2 linked regions of the Alloyangia pacifica genome follow. The protein of the gene in region 1 interacts with the protein of each later gene in a pairwise test. Links are inferred from orthologs where the notes say so. Each region holds a gene or a part of one and is shown on either strand. Other genes may lie near its edges. The genes, in order: secD and pheT.

What was found.
Region 2: the proteins of secD (region 1) and pheT interact in binary tests that used the Escherichia coli proteins (3 or more experiments, as listed by UniProt). The link is inferred for Alloyangia pacifica from one-to-one orthologs.

What each region holds. Positions count from the first base shown.
Region 1 is NZ_CP022189.1:1,255,582-1,258,754, forward strand. What follows is about bases 31-2,889. They hold secD (protein translocase subunit SecD), read left to right. Parts: upstream 31-558; coding sequence 559-2,220; downstream 2,221-2,889. Other genes in these bases: CEW88_RS06015 (trypsin-like serine peptidase), read right to left, coding at 31-31; yajC (preprotein translocase subunit YajC), read left to right, coding at 246-533; secF (protein translocase subunit SecF), read left to right, coding at 2,224-2,889. Also shown: more of CEW88_RS06015, read right to left, coding at 1-30; more of secF, read left to right, coding at 2,890-3,173. UniProt on the Escherichia coli protein: Part of the Sec protein translocase complex. Interacts with the SecYEG preprotein conducting channel. SecDF uses the proton motive force (PMF) to complete protein translocation after the ATP-dependent function of SecA.
Region 2 is NZ_CP022189.1:633,703-637,102, reverse strand. Bases 261-3,346 are described here. They hold pheT (phenylalanine--tRNA ligase subunit beta), read right to left. Parts: upstream 2,959-3,346; coding sequence 562-2,958; downstream 261-561. Other genes in these bases: CEW88_RS03055 (malonic semialdehyde reductase), read right to left, coding at 3,151-3,346; CEW88_RS03065 (carboxymuconolactone decarboxylase family protein), read left to right, coding at 261-471. Also shown: more of CEW88_RS03065, read left to right, coding at 130-260; more of CEW88_RS03055, read right to left, coding at 3,347-3,400.

The sequences.
Region 1 (3,173 bases):
GCGGGAGCCGCGCTTTGCGGGATCGTGTCATCGGAGCATGGGCGTCTTCCGCTGGCGGCGCAGCGGAAGGTAGAGGTCCGACGGGAACACGTCCATCACGCACACGTGTGTGCATGGCGCGCGCATCGCCCGCGCATGCGGTGCGCCCCGTCCCATCGCGCCTTGCATCGGCGGAGGATCGCACATAGGTTCCGGCCAAATTTTGCGGGGGGTGTCCCCCATATAACACCAAGAGGAGCCCGCCCATGGATGGCAGCGCAGTCGCCCAGTTCGTCCCCCTGATCCTGATCTTCGGCATCATGTATTTCCTGCTGATCCGTCCGCAGCAGAAGAAAGTGAAAGAGCACCAGAAGATGGTCAGCGCCCTGCGTCGCGGCGATCAGATTGTCACCCAAGGCGGCCTCATCGGCAAGGTGGTGAAGGTCAAGGAAGGCGGCGAGGTCGAGGTCGAGATCGCCGAGGGCGTCAAGGTCCGCGTGATCCAGAGCACAGTTGCTCAGGTCCTGTCGAAGACCGAGCCCGCCGAGTCCTGATTCCAACGCGAAAGCGCCCCAGACAATGCTTCAGATCGATCTTTGGAAACGCCTGACCATCTGGGCGCTCGTGATCGTAGGGCTGGCCTTGGCCAGCCCTAACCTGTTCTACAACAGGGTAGAATCCCACAATGACGCGGTTGCCGCCATCGAAAAGTCGGGTGCCACGCCCGAGCGCGAGGCGGCCGCCGCGAGCTGGCCAAGCTGGCTGCCCTCCGGGTTGGTCAACCTCGGCCTCGACCTCCGCGGCGGGGCCCATCTGCTCGCTGAGGTAAAGGTTGCCGACGTCTACGCCTCGCGGCTCGAGGCGCTCTGGCCCGACGTGCGCGACATCCTGCGCCCCGAGCGCGATAGGGTCGGCACCATCCGCCTGCAGCCCTCACCGGCCGGCGAGCTGCGCGTGCGCATCTCCAACCCCGACGGCATGGCCCGCGCGCTGGAGCTGGTGCGCGGTCTCGCGCGTCCGGTGACCTCGCTCACTGGCGCCGGCTCCAACGACCTCGAGGTCAGCGGGCAGGGCGACGAGATCGTCGTGACCCTTTCGGAGGCCGAGAAACAGGCCACCGACGAGCGCACCATGCAGCAGTCGCTGGAAATCATCCGCCGCCGGATCGATGAGGTTGGCACCCGCGAGCCGACGATCCAGCGGCAGGGCAGCGACCGCATCCTGATCCAGGTGCCGGGAATCGGCTCGGCCGCCGAGCTCAAGGACATCATCGGCACCACCGCCCAGCTGACCTTCCAGCCGGTCGTCAGCCGCACCACCAACGCCGACACCACCCCCGGCGTGGGCAACGAGCTCTTGCCCGCGATGAACGAGGAGGGGGTCTACTACGTGCTCGAGCAGGCGCCCGTCGTCACCGGCGAGGAGCTGACCGACAGCCAGCCGAGCTTCGACCAGAACGGCCGGCCGGCGGTGACCTTCCGCTTCAACCCGAGCGGCGCGCGCAAGTTCGGCGATTACACCGCCGCCAACATCGGCTCGCCCTTCGCCATCGTTCTCGACGACGAGGTGATCTCGGCCCCGGTGATCCAGAGCCACATCCCCGGCGGCTCGGGCATCATCACCGGCCAGTTCTCGGTTGAGGAATCCACAAACCTCGCCGTGCTGCTGCGCGCCGGGGCGCTGCCCGCCGGGCTCGACTTCCTCGAGGAGCGGACCATCGGTCCGGAACTGGGGCAGGACAGCATCGAAGCGGGCAAGCTGGCGACAGGCGTGGCCTTCGTCGCGGTGCTCGGCTTCATGTGGGCGAGCTACGGGCTCTTCGGCATCTTCGCAAATATCGCGCTCATCGTGAACGTCGGGCTGATCTTCGGCCTGCTGTCGATGATCGGCGCGACGCTGACGCTGCCCGGCATCGCCGGCATCGTGCTGACCGTCGGTATGGCGGTGGACGCCAACGTGCTGATCTTCGAGCGTATCCGCGAGGAACTGAAGACCGCGCGCGGTCCGGCCCGGGCCATCGAGCTTGGCTATGAAAAGGCGCTGTCGGCCATCGTCGACGCCAACATCACCACCATCATCACGGCGATCATCCTCTATGTCATGGGCTCGGGTCCGGTGCGCGGTTTCGCCATCACCCTCGGCCTCGGCATCGTCACCTCGGTCTTCACCGCGATCTATGTCACCCGGCTGCTGATCTCGATGTGGTTCGAACGCCGCCGTCCCAAAACCATCGAGGTCTGAGCCATGCGTCTTCGTGTCATTCCCGACAATACGAGCTTCGACTTCTTCAAGCGCTGGAAGCTGTGGTTCGGCATCTCCGGCCTGATGATCGTGCTGGCGCTGGTCAGCTTCGGCGTGCGCGGCCTGAACTACGGCATCGACTTCCGCGGCGGCACCACCATCCGCACGCAGAGCGCCGAGGTGGTGGACGTTGGCGCCTACCGCGACGCGCTCGGCGCGCTGGGGCTGGGCGACGTGGTGATCTCCGAGGTATTCGACCCGTCCTTCGGACCGGATCAGAACGTCGCCATGGTCCGCATCCAGGCGCAGGACGAGGAAGAGGCCGTCACCCCCGAGACCATCGCTCAGGTCGAGGCGGCGCTGCAGGGCGTTGCACCGGACATCGAGTTCGTCTCGGTGGAATCCGTCGGCCCCAAGGTGTCGGGCGAGTTGATCTGGACCGCGGTCGAGGCGGTGGTTCTGGCCATCGGCGCGGTGCTGATCTACATCTGGCTGCGCTTCGAATGGCAGTTCGCGCTCGGCGCGGTGCTGGCGCTGGTGCACGACGTGGTGCTGACGATCGGCGTCTTCTCCGAGCTTCAGATGAAGTTCGACCTGACCACCATCGCGGCGCTGCTGACCATCGTCGGCTATTCGCTCAACGACACCGTCGTGGTCTTCGACCGTGTCCGCGAGAACCTCATCAAGTACAAGAAAACCGAGCTCAAGGAGGTGCTGAACCTCTCGATTAACGAGACTCTCAGCCGGACCTTCATGACCTCCTTCACCACGCTGCTGGCGCTCTTCGCGCTCTTCGCGCTGGGGGGGGACGTTATCCGCGGATTCGTCTTCGCGATGATCTGGGGCGTCTTCGTGGGGACTTACTCCTCGGTCTTCGTCGCCTCGACCGTGCTGCTCTGGCTCGGCGTCAAACGCGACTGGAGCAAGACCGAGGCAGAGGCCGAGGCCAAGAA
Region 2 (3,400 bases), 620 kb from region 1 along the record:
CCGCACCGTGGGGCCTTCTGCGTTCTGCAGGGCGCGCAATCCCGCTATCCTCCACTTGTCTGATCTGGATCAAGGCTGTCGCCTCGCCCGCGTGGTCATCAGGGCGCCGCTACATTCAAGGAGAGCGATATGTCGTTCAAGGAACAACTCGCCGACAAGCGCAAGGAGCTGCGCGAGCTGCGCAAGGCCATCCCCGAAACCTTCGCCGGCTTCGTCGAGATGGAAAAGGCCGCTTCTGCCGAGGCCGCGCTGAACCACAAGGAAAAGGAGTACGTGGCGCTTGGCATAGGCATCGCGATCCGCTGCGACGCCTGCATCCTGAGCCACGTCAGCGCGCTGGTCCGCCTTGGCGCCACCCGCGAGGAGATCGCCGACGTTTGCGGCATGGCGGTGCAGATGGGCGGCGGCCCAGGCCTGATGTATGCCGCCAAGGCGCTGGCGGCATACGACGAGTTCACCGCCGAGGCCTGAGGCCGCGGCACCACCAGAAGGCCCCCTGATTAAGAAAAAAGGCCCCGGCGGAACGCTCCGCCGGGGCCTTTGTCATCATACGAACCGGGCTCAGCCGCGCAGTATGCCGCCGGTGGCCTTTTCGACCTTGGCGACGATCTTGGCCGCAACCGCCTCGATGTCCTTTTCCTTCAGCGTCGCGTCGTTCGGCTGCAGGCGCACGGTGATGGCGAGCGACTTCTTGCCCTCCCCGAGGCTGCCGCCGATGAACTCGTCGAACACGCGCACATCCTCAATCAGCGCCTTGTCGGCACCGGCAGCGGCGTTCACCAGGTCGAGAGCCGCCACATCCGCATCCACCACGAAGGCAAAGTCGCGCTCGACAGCCTGCAGGTCGTTCAGCTTCAGCGCCGGACGCGCACCGCCTGCGTTGCGCGGCAGCGGGATCTCTTGCGGGTAGAGGGTGAAGGCCACGACCGGCCCCTTCACGTCCATCGCCTGCAGCACCTTGGGGTGCAGCTCTCCGAAGACGCCCAGCACCTTCTTCGGGCCGAGGCACAGCTTGCCGTGACGGCCCGGGTGCCACCACTCTTCGGCGCCGCGTAGGATCTGCATCTTGGCGGGCGCGCCCAGGGCGGCGAGGATCGCCTCGGCGTCGGCCTTGGCATCGAACACATCCACCGGGCGCGAGGCACCGTGCACGTCCTTGGGACCAGTGCGACCTACGAGAATGCCGGAGACCTGCGTGGCCTGCTCGCCCGGCTCGCCGCCTGCAAAGGCGGGACCGCACTCGAAGAGCGCCATGTCGGCAAATCCGCGCGCCTGGTTGCGCGCCGCAGCCTGCAGCAGCCCCGGCAGCAGCGAGGGGCGCATGTGGCTCATCTCAGAGCTGATCGGGTTGGCCAGCATGGTCGCATCGGTGCCGCCGCCGAAAATCTCGGCGGAGGCCTGATCGACGAAGCTGTAGGTGACGCACTCGTTGTAGCCGAGCTCCGCCGTGGTGCGGCGCGCGATCTGCTCGCGCTTCTGAAGCGGCGAAAGGATCGGCTTCGGCACGCCCGGCTGGGCACGGCGCATCGGCTGGCCCTGCAGCTTGGTGAGCGAGGCGACGCGGGCCACCTCTTCCACCAGATCGGCCTCGCCCATCACGTCGGGACGCCAGCTCGGGACATTGGCCATGTCACCGTCGAAGGTGAAGCCGAGCGCGGTCAGCGTGGCGCGCTGTTCGTCCGCCGGGATCTCCATGCCCACGAGGCTGATCACCCGATCGGTGTCGAGCTTGTAGGCGCGGCTGACGTCCGGCGTGGCGCCCGCGACGACAACTTCCGAAGCCTCGCCACCGGCGATCTCGAGGATCATCTGCGTGGCCGCCTCGATGCCCGGAGCGGCAGAGGCCGGGTCGATGCCGCGCTCGAAGCGGTATCGGGCGTCGGAGTTGATCTTCAGCGCGCGGCCCGTATAGGCGGTGCGGACGGTCTGGAAATACGCCGCCTCGAGGAAAACGTCGACGGTCTCGTCCGACACGCCCGTGGGCTCGCCGCCCATGACGCCGCCGAGGCTTTCAACGGTGTCTCCCGCCGAGATCACCACCATGCCGGGCTCGAGCGTGTAGGTACGCTCGTCCAGCGCCTCGAGCGTCTCGCCGCCCTTCGCGCGGTGCACGCGCAGATCGCCTGTCACCTTACCAGCGTCGAAGACGTGCAGCGGGCGGTTGCGGTCGAAGGTAAAATAGTTGGTCACATCGACGAGGAAGCTGATCGGGCGCAGGCCGATGGCCTTCAGCCGGTCCTGCAGCCACTGCGGCGAGGGGCCGTTCTTCACGCCACGGATGACACGGCCGTAGAACACCGGGCAGTCGTCCAGCGTGTCTTCGTCGATGGTCACGCTGATCGGCGAGGCGAAGCTGCCGGGCACGGTGACCTCGGGCAGCGGCTTCAGCGTGCCGAGGCCGCGCGCCGCGAGGTCGCGGGCGATGCCATGCACGCCGAGCGCGTCGGGACGGTTCGGGGTGATGGCGATCTCGATCACCGGGTCGACCTTGGCCGGATCGTTGGACGCCAGCCAGTCGATGAAGCGCTCGCCGACCTCGCCCGAGGGCAGTTCGATGATGCCGTCATGCTCTTCCGAGAGCTCCATCTCGCGCTCGGAGCACATCATGCCGAAGCTCTCGATGCCGCGGATCTTGCCGACCTGAATGGTGGTGTCGATGCCGGGCACATAGGTGCCGGGCTTGGCGACGACGACGGTGATCCCCTCGCGCGCGTTGGGGGCGCCGCAGATGATCTGGCTCTCACCCTCGTCCGTCATGACCGTGCAGACGCGCAGCTTGTCGGCGTCGGGGTGTTTCTCGGCCTTGAGCACCTTGCCGATGGTAAAGGCCGACAGGCGGTCGGCGGGGTTCTCGACCCCTTCGACTTCCAGCCCCAGATCGGTCAGTGCCTCGGTGATTTCCTCCACCGTGGCGGAGGTGTCGAGGTGGTCTTTCAACCAGGAAAGCGTGAATTTCATCTCTCGGCCCGGCTTGGTTTCGCTTGGCTCCGGTCCTTAGCGGAATGAGGCGGGAGGGGAAAGGGGGTTGGCCCGGAGAGGTCCCCGGGCCGGGACGGAGAGAGCAAGCGATGCCTCTCGTGGCCTGCGACCAAGTCACCCCCGGGGTATTAGGAGAAAGGCTCCGGCGGCGCGCGCCGGAGCAGGCACGCGTCAGAGCAGCTTGCAGGCGTCTTCCATCTTCAGGCGCGGCAGGCGGCCGAAGACCTGCGAGGGATCACCGTAGCCGAGGTTCACCATGAAGTTCACTTTCCAACTGGTGCCGGCGAGGAACGTCTGCTCGACCAGCTTGGCATCGAAGCCCGACATCGGACCGCAGTCGAGACCGAGCGCACGGGCCGCCATGATCAGGTAGCCGCCCTGAAGCGAGGAATTGCGGAAGGCAGTCTCGGAGATCATTGCC